DNA from 2 places in the Actinoplanes sp. CA-015351 genome. Region 1 is predicted to be linked to the other one. Evidence: riboswitches for the same ligand, from Rfam matches in the RefSeq annotation. Region 1 holds a riboswitch; the other holds the start of a gene.
The links. A riboswitch is a leader RNA that binds a small molecule or an ion and turns the genes downstream of it on or off. The one in region 1 is predicted to bind glycine.

Region 1 (8,283 bases):
GACGCGGAACACAGATCGGCGCGACGACGCGCTATCCAAGGTACGCATCGTCGAATCCGCTGTCGCGATGCTGGACGAGGCGGGCGAGAGCGGTCTGACGTTCCGGGCGCTCAGCGCGCGGCTGCAGACCGGGCCCGGCGCGATCTACTGGCACGTGGCGAACAAGGACGAACTCCTGGCCGCCGCCACGAACGCCGCCCTGACCAGCCGCATGACGGCCGAAGCGGCAGTCGGCCCGCCGAAGGACGTGATCCGCGCCATCGCGCTCATCATGTTCGACGCGATCGACGAGCACCCGTGGCTCGGCGAGCAGCTCTCCCGCGGGCCGTGGCAGGGCGTGACGCTGCAGATCTGCGAGCGCATCGGGCAGCAGATCCAGGCGATGGGCGTACCGGCCGGGGCGCAGTTCACCTCGGCGTCCGCGTTGATGATCTACATCCTGGGTGCGGCGCGGCAGAACGCCGCGAACGCCCGCATGCACCCGCCGGGCACCGATCGGGCCGAGATCCTGGAGACCCACGCGGCGGCATGGCGGAGCCTGGACCCGCGGCAGTTCCCGTTCCTGCACGACATCGCCGGCCAGCTGCGCGACCACGACGACCGCGCCCAGTTCCTGGACGGGATCAACCTGATCCTGACCGGGGTGAGCGACCTCTGAAAGCCGGGATCAGCGACCTCTGAAAGCCGGGATCAGCGACCTCTGAAAGCCGGGATCAGCGACCTCTGAAAGCCGGGATCAGCGACCTCTAGAAGGCTCGGTGCATCACGTGCAGACCGACCGGCCCGTGCACCGGATGCTCGAACGCGCCCGGAATCGTCCCGACGATCGCGAACCCGAACGACAACCAGAGCTTCACGGCCGGATTCGTCTCGACCACGGCATTGAATACCATCGCCCGATAACCGTCCTCCGGCGCCTCGGCCAGGACATGCTCGGCCAGCCGACGCCCGATCCCCCGCCCGCCGAACGCCGGGTCGACCATGAATCCGGCGTTCGCGACCCTCGCCGCCGGGCCGCCGTAGTTCGGCTTCACATACGCCGACGCGACCACACGACCGTCGTCCTCGACGACGAAAACCCGGGCCGCCGGACTCATCCAGAGCGCGCGGGCGCCGGCTTCGGTCGTCTCACGATCCCAGGTGTACGTCTCACCGGCCGCCACGATCGTCCGCCAGAACGGCCAGATCTGGTCCCAGTCGGCCGCCACCGCATCTCTGATCTTCATGATCACCAAGGCTAGCCGGTCAGACCGCCAGGTCGAAAAGGTCGCCGCTGCGCAGCATCTGACGCGGGTCGACGCCCTTCTCCTGAAGCAGGCTGACCAGCTGTGACGCGCTCGCCTTCCGTACGTCGGCCGGGTCGGAGGCGAGAGCTTGGCTGAGCCGCTCGGACTTGGCAGCCTCCCGAGCGGCCTCCCGAGCGACCTCCTGAGCGGCCTCCTCCCGAGCGGCCTGCTGGGCCTCCGCCACGGCCTTCTGGCTCTTCGCGACCGCCTTCTCATCCTCGGTGATGGTCTTCGTGTCCGCCTTCGCGGCCTTGTCGGCGGCGAGCTGCTGCTGCGCCGTGAGGAGGTCGGTACGGGCGTCGGCGTACGCGGTGCTGATCGAAGCCATGGTGTTTCTCCTGTTCGAAGCGGTGCCTGTTGCTTACGCCGGTCCAGTCGGTCGCGCCGGGACGGGCTTTCGGCTTCGACAGCTGATCCACAGCAACACAAAGGTTCCTGCTAGCTCCGGTCCTTCTCGAACGCCGCACGGCTGGCCTCGACGTGCGGCACGTGCTCCCCGCCGCTGACCGGTCATCGCGCCCTGAGCCGGGCCTTCAGGTCGCCGGTCAGCAGATCCCACACCCGCACGGTGCCGTCCTCGGACCCGCTGACCACCTGGATGCCGTCGATCGCCACCGAGGTGATCCGCCCGGTGTGGCCGGTCAGGCGTACCCCGGCCTCGCCGTCCCAGATCCGCACCGTTCCGTCCTCGCCGCCGGTCACGACGACGAGTCGTCCTTCGTGCACGGTCGCGGCCACCGCCGTGAGCTGCCCGTCGTGGCCGGCCCGCCGGAATATCAGCTCCCCGGCCGCCATGTCCCACACCCGCAGCTCGCCGTCGCGGCCCGCGCCGGAGATCACCACCATCCGCCCGTCGACGCGCGCGACCGTCACCGGCGGCCACGTCACGCTGCCGCCGGCGCCTCCGCCGGCCATCGGCGTACCGATGACGTTGCCCTCGGCGAGGTCCCACGCCCGCAGCGCGATCTCGCCGGCGTCGTACTCCCCCGTCGCCTCGTCGTAGGGATGGTCCTCGGTGACCGCATAGATCACCTCGCCCACCTGCGAGAATGCCCGAGCTCCTGCCCACTCGTCCAACGGACCGGCGGCAAGCTCGCCGGTCGCCAGGTCCCATGCCCGGGTACGCCCGTCGCCGTGCAGACAGACCGCGATGGTCCGTTCCTGCCAGTCCGCGGCGGCGAGCACAGTGGCCGGATACCTGGTGTCGATCGGATCGCCGGCCGGGGCGCCGGTGGCGAGGTCCCAGGTCCGCAGCGAACGGTCCCCGGCGGTCACGGCCACCGTCCGTCCGTCGAGCTCGGTGGTGGCGATCGCGCGTACCCAGGAGGTGTGGCCGTTGATCTTGTCGCCCGCCGGGGTGAGGGTGGTCAGATCCCAGCGGCGCAGCGCACCGTCGCCGTCGCCACTGATCACGAACGGACGCCCGCCGGCGTGGCCGACCGCCACCGTGGTGATCGAGACCGTCTCGTCGGCCCAGGGCGTGCCGATCGGCGCGCCGTCCGGAAGCTCATGGGTACGCACCGACTCGTCGAGCCCGTGGGTGACCAGAACCGGACGACCGTGAAGCACGGTGGCGGCGAGGGCGTCCACCTCGTCGAGCGAGCCGGCCGGGAGAATGGCCTTACGACCGTCGGTGGTGACAATAATGATCTTGCCGTCGATCTCGGCGGCGGCGATCGAGGCGACAAGCTCGCCGGGCCGGTCGATCGGTGCACCGGCCTCCTCACCCGAGGTCAGGTCGGACTGGTGGATCACCCCGTCGACATCGGCGCTGACCACGATCGAGTCCCCGGCCAGCGCGAGAGCGCTGATCTGAGCCCGGTGCACGGCAAGTGGACCGCCCACCTCCGCGCCGGTGGCGATGTCCCAGCGGCGCAGTTCGGTACCGGCCCCGCCGATCAGAGTCGGCCGTCCCGCCAGCACCCCGGCGGTGATCACCTGAGGCGCGGTCCCGGCGAACGTGATATCCACGCCGGCGCCGGACGCCAGGTCGAACACGTGCAGCCGCTCGTTCGCCACACAGATCGCGATCGGTCGTCCGTCGAGCTCGGCTGCGGCCACCGCCTCGATCCCGGCGAGCCCGGTCGGAATGGTGCCCGCCGACACACCGGCCACCAGGTCGATGACGTCCAGCGCCGGACCACGCACAACGATCGCGTGCGGCCCGCCGGCCTCAAGCACTGTCAGGCAAGACATGGCCGTCACTCTAAGCCGCCAGATCCGGTCGGGACGAGAGCGGATTGTCGATCTTGAGCCCGGCGTGTGCACGCTCCCATCCGTCCACAGTGCCATCCCGGAGAGCAAACACCCTGCTCAAACAGGCTGCGTGCGCACCCATGCCACCGGCGTCGCACACCCAGATACCGGCTAGCGGCCGACCAACCACGGCAGCCAGCTCTACCACCGCAGGCGGCGCTCTACCACCGCGACCAGCACCAGCGTCGAGGGCAGCGCTTCCAAGATCCGGGGTCGACGCTCGGAGGGCGGCGCTCGGAGGGCGGCGCTCCACGATCCGGCCAGCCGGCCCACATTCGGCGCGCTGGTCGGGCCCGCTCCGACGCGCCCGCACTCGGTGCGCCGGAGCGGGCCCGACCAGCGCGCTCACACTCGGAGCTGCGCTGTCGTGTCCGAGCGCCCGGCTCGCGCTCACGGTCGCCATCGCGCCCCCGAAACGACCTCGAGCACAAGCCACCCCAGCCCGGCTCGCGCTCACGGTCGCTTCCCCGGCCGCCGCACGGCCACGAGCACGAGCCGGCCAGGCGGCCAGGCAGCCAGGCGGCCAGGCAGCCGGGTGCCGCTCGGCCTTGAGGCGGTCAGCCGGGAGCAGAGCGAAGTCGTGAGCTTGCGCCGTCCCACCGACCACAAACTCACAAGGTCGCGGAGAACAGCCCGCCGGAACATCACCGCCCGCGGCGCCTGCCCGAGATCTTGTGAGTGTGCGCCGCCACGGCAGCCACAAACTCACTAGATCTCCTCGAGGTTCGCTATCAACGCCGGGCGCGCAGGGCGGGCGGGGCGGGCGGGGCGGGCGGGCGGGGCAGGGCGGGTGGGCGGGCGGGAGCGGGTCTAGGGCACACGGTGGGTCCTGGATTCCCGGCGAGGGAGGCCGGCTGCCGGCGGCTTGTCCTCACTCGATAACGGCGGGTGGGACTACTGCGGCAGGTAGCCGGCGGCCTTCTTCGCGCAGGCCTGCACTGCTTCTTCGGCGTCGGCACCGATGCTTTCCAGGGCTACCAGCGCGGTGAAGACGACGTCAGCCAGCTCGCCGATCACCTGTTCGCGGGTGTGGGTGACGCCTTTGCGGGGGTTCTGGCCGAGCAGGCCGATCCACGCCTGAGCCGCCTCGCCGGACTCCTCGGTGAGTTTGAGGATTCGCAGGGTCTGTTCGAGTTCGGACGTGCCGTTGCGTTCGTCGAGGTGGGCACGCCAGCGCTTGGCCTCGGTCCAGATGTTCATACGGCGATTCTGGCGGCCCAGCGCCGGCCCCGATCGCCGGGCCCCGGGCCACGAGCCACGAGCCACGAGCCACGAGCCACGAGCCACGAGCCACGGGCCACGGGCCACGGGCGGCCGCCGTCGGTTCCGGCGGCCGCCGTCGGTCCCGGCACCGCCCGCCGCGTGCTGACCAGCCGATCCGACACTCCAGCCGGCTGAACACCACAGCGACCACCACGTACAGCCGGCCGAGAGCGGCTGCACACCACGGCCCCCGGCTGTCACCCACGGCGACCACCACGTACAGCCGGCCGCCCTGACGTACAGCCGGCCGCCTTGACGTGCAGCCGGCGGCGGGACTGGGCGGGGGCGGGACTGGGCGGGGGCGGGACTGGGCGGGGGCGGGGCTGGGGTCAGCACTCGATGACGTTGACGGCGAGGCCTCCCCGGGCGGTCTCCTTGTACTTCACCTTCATGTCGGCGCCCGTCTCCTTCATCGTTTTGATGACCTTGTCGAGGGAGACGTGGTGCCGGCCGTCGCCCCGCAACGCCATCCGGGCCGCCGTGACCGCCTTCACCGCGGCCATCCCGTTGCGCTCGATGCACGGGATCTGCACCAGCCCGCCGACTGGGTCGCAGGTCAGGCCCAGGTTGTGTTCCATGCCGATCTCGGCGGCGTTCTCCACCTGCTCCGGGGTGCCGCCGAGCACCTCGGCCAGCCCCGCCGCCGCCATCGCGCACGCCGAACCTACCTCGCCCTGGCAGCCCACCTCGGCACCGGAGATCGAGGCGTTCTCCTTGAAGAGCAGCCCGATCGCACCGGCCGCGAGCAGGAACCGGACGATCCCGGCGTCCGAGGCCCCCGGCACGAAGTCCAGGTAATAGCGCAGCACGGCCGGGATGATGCCCGCGGCGCCGTTGGTGGGCGCGGTCACCACGCGGCCTCCGGCCGCATTCTGCTCATTCACTGCCATGGCGTACGCGGTGAGCCACTCCATCGAGAGTGTGGCCGGGTCTCCGGCCGCCCGCAGCTGACGGGCCGTCGACGCTGCCCGGCGTCGCACCTTCAGCCCGCCGGGCAGTACCCCTTCGGCGTCCAGGCCCGCGTCGATGCAGTCGGACATGACCGACCAGATGTGCAGCAGGCCGTCGTGAACCGAGGACGCGGGGCGCCGCACGGACTCGTTGTCCAGCATCAGGCGGGAGATCGACAGGCCGGTCGACCGGGTCAGTGCGAGCAGCTGGTCACCCGTGGAGAACGGATGCGGCAGGTCCGGTGCGGAACCCCGTACCGGAGAGAAGAGATCTCCCACCACGAAGCCGCCGCCGACCGAAAAATATCGCTTGGTGAGCAGCTCGGCGCCATCGGCGCCGAGCGCGGTGAAAACCATCCCGTTGGGGTGCTCGGCGAGCGAGCGACGCCGGTGCAGAACCATCTCCACGGCCGCCTCGGCGCCGTGCGGCAGTGTGAGAAGGCCGTCGGCGGACGGGTCGAGGGTGACGTCGACCGTCTCCGGTTCGAACCCTTGCAGACCGAGCAGCACCGCCTTCGGCGTGCCGTGCCCGTGACCGGTCGCGCCCAGCGAGCCAAACAGTTCGGCGCGCACCGTCGTGGTCCCGCCGATGCTGCTCAAAGAGGAGGCGAACATCCGGGCCGCGCGCATCGGGCCGACCGTGTGGGAGCTGGACGGACCGATACCGATCGAGAAGAGGTCGAACACGGAGACGGCCACGATCATGACTCCGGTGAGATCAGCGCGGCATAGCCCGCGGCGTCGAGGACCTCGGGGGCGCGGGTGACCCGCACCCGGTAGAGCCATCCTGCGCCGTACGGATCGGAGTTGATCAGCCCCGGGTCGCCGGCGAGCGCGCTGTTGATTTCCACGATCTCTCCATCGGCCGGCGCATAGACCTCGCTGACCGATTTGGTGGACTCGATCTCACCACATGTCTGGCCGGCCGTGGTGATCGTGCCGGCTTCCGGAAGGTCGACGAACACGACGTCGCCGAGCGCGTCCGCGGCGAACGCGGTGATGCCGACGGTGGCGATCTCGTCGTCGGTGAGCCACTCGTGGTCGCGGCTGTAACGAAGGTGGAGGGGGATCAAAGGAGGCTCCTGGTGAACTGAGGTCGGGGCCTCCCTCGCTCTGTCATGGTGCCTGAGAGGTTCACCGCCGGACAGCAGCGGTTTGCACCGTCGGCGCGGGTCTCGCACCCGGCTTTCCAGAGTCGCCTGCCCGCAGCGGTACGGGGGCCTGAGAGATTCTGAGGGAGAAGTTGCTCCTTCGGCGCCTCTTGGAGATCAAGAGGGCTCTCCCGCTGCGAGTGAAACGGCTTCTTCAATTGTGGCTGCAAGCTATCCGGGCCGTCATGATCACGTCAAGCGGAGCGGCCCTGCCCGGCAGCGGGCAGGGTCAGCGTGAAAACACTCCCGCCGGCCGGCCCGGGCTCGTACCCGGCAGTGCCGCCGTTCGCCTCGGCGAGACCTTTCACGATGTAGAGGCCCAGGCCGTTGCCCTTGATCGACGGGCTCATCCCGGCCGCTCGCACGTATCTGTCGAACAGGTGCGGCCGCAGGTCCTCGGCGATGCCCTCGCCCTCGTCGCACACCCCGATCACCACGGTCCCGCCCCGCCGTTCGACGGTGACCGCGGTGACCCCGCCGCCGTACTTGGCCGCGTTGGTGCAGTAGTTGGTGACGATCTGCTGCAGGTGGCTCGGGTGCACCAGCACGGTCGTGCCGGGCTCACAGGTCACCGGCGGGCTGATCTCCAGCCCGGCGAGGATCTCGCCGAGCGCCGGGCGGATCTCCACCGGCTCCGGGGTCGCGTTCATCTGCCCGGCGTCCAGGGTGCACATGGTGAGGATCTCGGCGCAGAGGATCTCCAGGCGGCGTGCCGACCGGGCGATCACCTCGACCGCCTTGCGATGCGTCGGCTTCACGCCGTCGAGGTCACCCTGCAACAGCTCGGCGTACGCCGTGATGGTGTTCAGCGGAGTGCCGATCTCATGCGAGAGCATGCCCATCAGGTCGAGTTTCAGGGCATTCGCGTCGGCCAGCTGGTTGTTGCTGTCCTGCAGCTCGTCGTTGCTCTCGGCGAGCTGGGCCGCCGCGGCGTCCCGGTCGCGTTCGGCGGCGAGCCGGGCGGTCACGTCCTGCAGCACCGCGATGAAGCTGACCGGCTGGCCGTCGCTGTCCCGGACCAGGGACATGCCCATCGCGGCGTCGACGATGTGCCCGTCCGCGTGCAGCATCCGCAGGTGCCGGTCGAGCGGCAGGTCCTGGGTGAAGAGCCGGGCCGCCGCCCGGTGGTTGCCGGCCCGCTCGTCCGGGTGGGTGATGTCGTCGAGCGTCATCGACTCCAGCAGCGCCACCGAACGGCCCAGCATCCCGGCCAGAGCCGGGTTGACCTGCTGGAAAGCACCGTCCAGGGCGATCGTGGCCTGCCCGACGGTGGCGAGCGAGAACTGGGTGCGCAGCCGTTTCTCGCTGTCCGCCATCCGCCGCTCGGCGACCTTGCGCGCGGTGACGTCGATGTTCACTTCGAGGATCGCGATCGGG
Region 2 (8,283 bases), 600 kb from region 1:
ATGTGCTCGGCGTCGCGGCCCGGGCCGCAACCGACGACCAGCGCGCGTCGCCCCTCCCCCGGCGGCAGCGGGAAGGCGCGCAGGTGCGCGCTGGCCTCGGGTACGTCCCACGGCACCTCGGCCCGGCCCGCCCCCGCCTCGGCATACAGCGGCTCGAACCACCCGGTCGGGTTCCCGTCGCGCAGATATCCGGCGGCGAGCCGCCCGATATCAGCCACGCGGGACGACCCGGTGAGCCACGCGGGGCAACGCTTTGTCAGCCACGCGGGACGACCCGGCGTAGCTCCCGCAGCGCCTGGCGGCGGACGTCGCCGGTCAGCGTGTCGACGTAGAGCCGGCCGTCGAGGTGGTCGACCTCGTGCTGCAGCGCCCGCGCCAGGAAGCCCTCGCCGGTGATCACCAGGGGTTCGCCGTACTGATCGAAACCGGTCGCGGTCACCTTCAGCGCGCGGGTGGTGTCATAACCGAGGCCGGGCAGCGACAGGCAGCCCTCCTCCTCGGTCTGCTCACCCTCGTGGTCGCTGAGGACCGGGTTGACCAGGTGTCCGACGACACCGCCGACGTTGTACGAGAAGATCCGCAGGCTGACGCCGATCTGCGGGCCCGCGACGCCGGCCCGGCCGGGCTCGCGGACGGTGTCCTCCAGATCGCCGACGATCTCGCGCAGCTGGGCGTCGAAGTCGGTGACCGGGTCAGCGGGCGTACGCAGCACCGGGTCGCCGAAGATGCGGATGGGCCGAACTGTCATGCGTCAAAGATTAGTCACCCATTACCCGAAGAGGGCGCGCCGGTCGGTGCCGAGCATGTGCCGCAGCTTGATCAGCGAACGGCGGGTCTGGCTCTTCACCACGTTGACCGGCACGCCCAGCTCGGCGGAGACCTGCTCCACGCTGTGGTCGGCGAAGTAGCGCAGCACCACGATGGTCCGGTCCCGGGCGGGCAGCCGGGACAGCGCCCCGAGCAGGTCCAGCCGCAGATCAGGGCTTATTTCGTACGCGGGTTCGCGCATCGCGCCCAGGAACACCTCGGTGGAACTCCGGCGGCGACGGTGGTCGAGGTAGACCCGGAGCAGGATCTTGTGGGCGTACGCAAGAAGGTTGTCGCTCTCGCAGGCCCGATCCCAGCTCTGAAAGAGCTTGGTGAGCGTGGTCTGTGTCAGGTCCTGGGCGAGATGCCAGTCGTGGCAGAGCTGGTACGCGGTGCTGTGCAGCCGGGTCAGGGAGGTCTGGGCGAACTGCTCGAACTCGGCGCGGCGGGTCGCGGCCGGCGGGATCATCCGGATCCTGATGCCGGACCGGACGGTCCTCCTGACCGCCGCCGGTTTCTCGAGCAGATCAAGCATGGTGTCGCCTCTTCCTGCCGCCACCTATTGGACACGGAGCGTGCCAATGTGGACCTTCTCGGGTACGCGCGAAGGTGAAATTACGCGCTCGACCCCCTGTTCCGGGGGCAGACGCCGACAGTGGCACGGAACCGGTAGAGACGGCTCGGAGCAGGCTATGAACGGGCTATGAGCGGAGCGCGGACCGGAGCGGCCCGGCCTTCGCGGCGGCTTCGTCGACCTCCGCGACAGGGTCACTGTCCGCGGTGATGCCGCCGCCGGCCCAGGCGTGCACCCGGGTCCCGTCGGCCACCACGGTGCGGATGCTCAACCCCAGATCGAGGTGGTCGTGTCCGATCCAGCCCAGGGCGCCCATGCTGACGCCGCGGCCGACCGGTTCGAGGGCGGCGATCTGCGCGAGCGCGGCCAGTTTGGGGGCGCCGGTGACACTGCCGCCGGGGCAGACGGCCCGGAGCAGGTCGGCCAGCCCGACGTCGCCGTCCAGGGGCGCCGAGACGACGGATTCGGCCTGCCAGAGACCGGACCATTCGCGGACCGCGAACAGCTCGTCGACGCGGACCGGTCCGGTGCCGGGCAGCCGGGCCAGGTCGTTGCGTTCCAGGTCGACGATCATGACGTGTTCGGCGCGTTCCTTCGCCGAGGCGAGCAGCTCGCGGCGGCCCTGCGCGGTGGCCGGGCGGGTGCCCTTGATCGGGCGGGTGACGACCCGGCCGTCGCGAACCTCGACGAGGGTTTCCGGGGAGGCGGTGGCGAGAGCCCAGCCCGGCGCGGCGCCGCCCGGCCCTGAACCGCCCTGGCCTCCGTCGCTCAGAACCCCGCCGTAGCGGGCGCCGGCGAGGGCGGCCACCCGGCGGAGGGCAGCGGACGGGTCGCCCGCATAGGGCGCGGCGGCGTGGCCGACCACGTTGACCTGATAGACGTCGCCGCGGGCGATCGCGGCGCGAACCTGCTCGACGGCGTGGGCGTGCTCGTCGCGGGTCCAGCTGTCCCGCCAGGGACCGAGCTTCCAGTCAGGGCCGGTCTGGAGGGATTTCTCCAGTTTTTTCGCAGAATGTTGGTAGACGACGGCATAAACGTCAGGAACGCTGGGAACGGGAGAGGGTGACCCGCACTCTGCTCCAGCCATCACGCATCCGGCATCCGCGGATACGTAGAGTGCTGCCCCGCAGATCGTGCCATCGCCGAACGTCTTCTTTTTGTCATCCGTTCGGCCAAGGTTTCGCACCGGCAGTCCGTTGCCGGCCAGAAAAGCGGACAGAAGCTCGGCGGGGTCACCGGGATCACCCCGGTGCCACCGAAAGGTACGTAACGCATGGTGACGGGCCTGGCAGGCGGCCGGTGCCGCCGGAGGGGCCCCGAAAGGAGCCGTTACGGGGTGGCCGACAGCGCCCGTCCCGTGGACCATCGAAGACGCGAACTCATGAGAAATCGGCGTCACCGGGTTGAACCGCCGTCGTTCCAAGTGAGGTAACGTCCGACACCGACTTTGTGAACCTTCACACAGCCCCCAAACGGAGATCGAGCAAGATGTGCCAGCACCTGATCCCCTGTCCCACGTCCGACGCGACCGACCGTGAGGCCGCGAAGGTCATCGTCACCTTCTGCGAGCAGGGCTGGAGCCTGCTCTGCAACGGAGTCATCGTTTTCGAGGACACCGGCGAACTACTGCCTGACGGCACGCTGATCGAGCCGCACCGCGGCCCGGCCGTGCACGCCCTGGCAGCCTGAGAAATTTCAGTCGAAAAAGCAACTCAGCGTAACCATCCCGAGACGGCGCAGGCCGCGATCCCTGAAGGAACGCGACCTGCGCAAGCGACGGGAGTGCGTCAGTCCTCGAACGCCTCCGGCGACGGGCACGAGCAGACCAGGTTGCGGTCGCCGAAAGCCCCGTCGATCCGGCGCACCGGCGGCCAGTACTTCGCCGTACGGTCCACCCCTTCGGGGAAACCGGCCACCGACCGCGGGTACGGGTGAGCCCACTCGTCAGCGGAGACCGCCGACGCGGTGTGCGGCGCGTTCGACAGCGGGTTGTCGTCCTTCGGCCAGACGCCCGAGGCCACCTGGTCGATCTCACCCTTGATCGAGATCATCGCCGCGATGAATCGGTCCAGCTCGGCGAGGTCCTCGCTCTCGGTCGGCTCCACCATGAGGGTGCCGGCAACCGGGAACGACATGGTCGGCGCGTGGAACCCGTAATCGATGAGCCGCTTCGCCACGTCGTCGACACTCACCCCGGTGGCCTTGGTGATCGGCCGCAGGTCGAGGATGCACTCGTGCGCGACCAGGCCGTTGTTGCCGGCGTACAGCACCGGATAGTGATCACGTAGCCGCGCCGCCACGTAGTTCGCGGACAGCACCGCCGCCGCGGTCGCTGCGGCCAGGCCGTCCGGGCCCATCATCCGTACGTACGCCCAGCTGATCGGCAGAATGCCGGCGCTGCCGTGCGCGGCCGCCGACACCGCGTGGTGGTCACCGGTCTCCAGGGGGTCGCCGGGCAGGAACGCGGCGAGGTGCTCGCGGACCGCGACCGGGCCGACGCCGGGACCGCCGCCACCGTGCGGGATGCAGAACGTCTTGTGCAGGTTCAGGTGGGACACGTCCGCGCCGAACTTGCCCGGCTTGGCGAACCCGACAAGCGCGTTGAGGTTCGCGCCGTCGACGTAGACCTGGCCGCCGGCGTCGTGCACCTTGCCGCACAGCTCGGCGATGCTGGTCTCGTAGACGCCGTGCGTCGACGGGTAGGTCACCATGATCGCCGAGAGGTTCTCCCGGTGCTTCTCGATCTTGGCGGCCAGGTCGGTCAGGTCGACGTTGCCGTCCGCGTCGCAGGCCACCACGACGACCCGCATGCCGGCCATCACGGCGCTGGCCGCGTTGGTGCCGTGCGCGCTCGACGGGATCAGGCAGACGTCGCGGTGGGTCTCGCCACGGTCCCGGTGGTACCCGCGGATGGCGAGCAGCCCGGCCAGCTCACCCTGCGAGCCGGCGTTCGGCTGGACGCTGACGGCATCGTAACCGGTGATCTCAGCGAGCCAGCTCTCCAGCTGGGCGACCAGGTCCTCGTACCCCTGGGTCTGGCTCTTCGGCGCGAAGGGGTGGATGTTGGCGAACTCCGGCCAGGTGACCGCTTCCATCTCGGTGGTGGCGTTCAGCTTCATCGTGCAGGAGCCGAGCGGGATCATGCCACGGTCGAGGGCGTAGTCGCGGTCGGAGAGTTTGCGCAGGTAACGCAGCATCGCCGTCTCGGAGTGGTGGGTGTTGAAGACCGGGTGGGTCAGGTAGTCGGTGGTCCGGTTCAACGCAGCAGGAATGACGGCTTCGCCGGATTTCTCAAGCTTTGTCACACCAAAGGCCTGGAGAACCGTCGCGACGTGCGCGCTCGTCGTCGTCTCGTCGGTGGAGATCGACACGTGGTCGGCGTCCACCAGCCGCAGGTCGACGTTGCCGGCCGCCGCGGCCGCAACGATCTCGGCGGCCTTGCCCGGCACCCGGGCGGTCACGGTGTCGAAGAACGCGGCCCGGGTGATCTCCACGCCCGCTGCGGCGAGTCCCGCCGCGATCGTTTTGGCCTGCTCATGGGTACGCGCAGCGATGGCACGAAGCCCGGCCGGACCGTGGTAGACGGCGTACATGCCGGCCATCACGGCGAGCAGCACCTGGGCCGTGCAGATGTTGCTCGTCGCCTTCTCCCGGCGGATGTGCTGCTCCCGGGTCTGCAGCGCCAGCCGGTACGCCGGGGCGCCGTCGGCGTCCTTCGACACCCCGACGAGACGGCCGGGCAGCGACCGCTCCAGCCCGGCGCGCACAGCCAGGTAACCGGCGTGCGGCCCACCGAACCCCAGGGGTACGCCGAAGCGCTGAGTGGTGCCGGCCGCGATGTCCACGCCGATCTCGCCCGGCGCGCGCAGCAGCGTCAGCGCGAGCAGGTCGGCGGCGACCGTGACCAGGGCGCCCTTGGCGTGCGCCGCCTCGACCAGCGCCTGGTGATCGCGGATCGCACCGGACGCGCCCGGGTACTGCAGGTGCAGCCCGAAGAACTCCTCGGGCAGTTCCCCGGTGTCCAGGTCGACCAGCACGACCTGGAGTCCGAGCGGCTCGGCCCGGGTACGCAGGACGGCAAGCGTCTGCGGCAACGTGTCGGCGTCGACGGCGTACACCGGGCTCTTGACCTTGGATGCGCGCCGCGCGAGCGTCATCGCCTCGGCGACCGCGGTGGCCTCGTCGAGCATGCTGGCGTTCGCGGTGGCCAGCCCGGTCAGGTCGGTGACCATGGTCTGGAAGTTCAGCAGCGCCTCGAGCCGCCCCTGGCTGATCTCCGGCTGGTACGGGGTGTACGCCGTGTACCAGGCCGGGCTCTCCAGCACGTTCCGCTTGATCACCGCGGGCGTGTGGGTGCCGTAGTAGCCGAGGCCGATCATCGGGGTGGCGACCGTGTTGCGGCTCGCGATCACCCGGAGCTCGGCGATCGCCTCTTCCTCGGAGATGCCGGCCGGCAGGTCGAGGTCGCCTTTCCAGCGAATGACCTCGGGAATCGCCGAATCCATGAGCTCATCGAGCGAGTTGTACCCCACTGTTTTAAGCATGTGGGTGTGCTCGTTCGAGTCCGAACCGATGTGCCGGGAGACGAAAGGTGACGACATGGGCGACTCCAGAGGCGTGAGAAAGGTCGACGAACAACCTCCCCCTCTGTCATACCCAGACTGCGGCATTTCAGAGTCGCCTGCCCACGCGGTCCTTTTGCCTGAGAGGTTCCGGGGAGGATTTGCCCCTTCGGCGCCGAGCTTGCCGGTCTCTCCCGCGCGGGTAGCCAGCTGAAGCCAACCTACCAGCGCACACCCGGTTGGATCACAGTCCTAGGGTGTGGTCTGTGACGTACACCCCTGATTCCGCCCGCTACGACTCGATGACCTACCGGCGTGCCGGTCGCAGCGGCCTCAAGCTCCCCGCCATCTCGCTCGGCCTCTGGCACAACTTCGGTGACACCCGTGGTCTTTCCACTCAGCGTGAGATCGTCCGGCGCGCCTTCGACCTCGGTGTCACCCACTTCGACCTGGCCAACAACTACGGCCCGCCGCCCGGCAGCGCGGAGTCGAACTTCGGCGAGCTGCTGTCGTCCGACCTCGCCCCGTACCGCGACGAGCTGGTCATCTCCACCAAGGCCGGCTACACGATGTGGGACGGGCCGTACGGCGACTGGGGATCACGGAAGTACCTGGTGTCGTCGCTGGACCAGTCGCTGAGGCGGCTCGGGCTGGACTACGTCGACATCTTCTACCACCACCGGCCGGACCCTTCGACGCCGCTGGAGGAGACTGCGTCGGCGTTGGACGCTGTGGTGCGTTCGGGTAAAGCGCTTTATATCGGAATTTCTAACTACAAGTCGGCTGAAGCAGCTGAAATCGCCCGGTTGCTGCGTTCGCTGGGCACGCCGTTGCTGATCCACCAGCCGTCGTATTCGATCCTGAACCGCTGGATCGAGCACGACCACCTGCTGGACACGCTGGAGGAGGTCGGCGCCGGCTGCATCGCGTTCAGCCCGCTGCAGCAGGGTCTGCTGACCGACCGCTACCTCACCGGCATCCCGGAGGACTCCCGGATCCGGACCAGCGTCTTCCTGAACGAGAGCGCGCTGGACAACAAGACGATGGAGCGGCTGCACGCCCTCAACGACATCGCCACGAAACGCGGGCAGTCCCTCGCCCAGCTGGCCCTGTCCTGGGCGCTGCGCGACCCGCGGATGACCAGCCTGATCATCGGCGCTTCCAGCGTCGGACAGCTGGAGAACAACATCGCCGCCCTCAACGGTCCCGAGCTCACCGCCGAGGAGCTCGACGACATCGACGGCACGGTCATCGAACTCTGATGTACGACATCGCACTGTCGGTCGTGGTCGGCTCCCGGGCCTACGGGCTCGACGTAGCCGGCTCCGACCACGACCGGCGGGGCGTGTTCGTGGCACCGACCCGCGCGTTCTGGACCCTGGACAAGCCCCCGACACACTTCGACGGCCCCCGCGCCGAGGAGTTCAACTGGGAGATCGAACGGTTCTGCGAGCTAGCGCTGCAGGCCAATCCGACGGTCCTGGAGGTGCTCTGGTCACCGCTGGTCGAGTCGGTGTCGCCGGACGGTTCGGCGCTGCTCGAGGCAAGGCAGGCGTTCCTGTCCCGGCGCGTCTTCGAGACCTACGGCAACTACGCCCGTGACCAGCTGAAACGGGTCGCCGCGCGCCGGGAGCGGACCGGCGAGACCAACGGCAAGCAGGCCATGCACATGATCCGCCTGCTGGTGGCGGGCGCCCACGTCCTGCGAACCGGCGAGGTGCTGGTGAACGTGGCCGGGTTACGGGACCGCCTGCTGGCGGTGAAGCACAATTCGCTGTCCTGGCCGGAGGTGGTCAGGTGGTCAGCGCAGCTGCTGGCCGACCTGGAGACCGCGGCGGAGGATTCCCGGTTGCCGGAGTCCCCCGACCGCCCCGCCGTCAACCACCTGCTGTCCACCATCAGAGAAGCCAACCTGCACTGACCCACCGGGGGCCGGCGCCCGGCGCCCGCCCGGCGCCGCCGGGGTGCCCGCCCGGCGCCACCGGGGTGCCCGCCCGACGCCACCGGGGTGCCGCCCCGCCCCGCCCCGGCGCCGCCACGCCACGCCCCGCACCCCTCCGCGTTCTGCACCCCTCCACCGCGCCACCCCGCCACGCCCGCGGCGCTCTGCACCCCGCCACCGCCCACGCCCGCCCCGTTCTGCACCCCGCCACCGCCCACGCCACCGCGCCACCGCGCCACCGCGCCACCCCGCGCCGCGCCGCGCCGCCACCTTGCCGCGCCGCCCGCCAGCCGCCCACCGAGCGACACCCTGCGGATCTTGAGCGATCTTCTACCTCCGAGGGGCAGAAATCGCTCAAGATCCAAGGCGAAGCGATGCCAAGGGCACACGGTGGTCTC

Region 2: linked by a shared signal. The riboswitch ahead of gcvP (aminomethyl-transferring glycine dehydrogenase) and the one ahead of gcvH (glycine cleavage system protein GcvH) in region 1 are both predicted to bind glycine.

What each region holds. Positions count from the first base shown of each region.
Region 1 is NZ_CP192102.1:4,671,842-4,680,124, forward strand. Features, by position in the region: gene ACQP2E_RS21705 (TetR/AcrR family transcriptional regulator) at 1-658, shown strand, start outside; gene ACQP2E_RS21710 (N-acetyltransferase family protein) at 747-1,226, opposite strand; gene ACQP2E_RS21715 (hypothetical protein) at 1,246-1,614, opposite strand; gene ACQP2E_RS21720 (WD40 repeat domain-containing protein) at 1,797-3,482, opposite strand; gene ACQP2E_RS21725 (MazG-like family protein) at 4,437-4,742, opposite strand; gene ACQP2E_RS21730 (L-serine ammonia-lyase) at 5,135-6,460, opposite strand; gene gcvH (glycine cleavage system protein GcvH) at 6,457-6,828, opposite strand; glycine riboswitch at 6,867-6,950, opposite strand; glycine riboswitch at 6,955-7,050, opposite strand; gene ACQP2E_RS21740 (PAS domain S-box protein) at 7,101-8,283, opposite strand, start outside.
Region 2 is NZ_CP192102.1:4,071,676-4,079,958, reverse strand. Features, by position in the region: gene ACQP2E_RS18695 (class I SAM-dependent methyltransferase) at 1-218, opposite strand, end outside; gene def (peptide deformylase) at 257-748, opposite strand; gene ACQP2E_RS18685 (SigE family RNA polymerase sigma factor) at 770-1,342, opposite strand; gene ACQP2E_RS18680 (chorismate-binding protein) at 1,509-2,747, opposite strand; gene ACQP2E_RS18675 (DUF5999 family protein) at 2,870-3,070, shown strand; gene gcvP (aminomethyl-transferring glycine dehydrogenase) at 3,169-5,982, opposite strand; glycine riboswitch at 6,062-6,150, opposite strand; gene mgrA (L-glyceraldehyde 3-phosphate reductase) at 6,246-7,205, shown strand; gene ACQP2E_RS18660 (nucleotidyltransferase domain-containing protein) at 7,205-7,864, shown strand.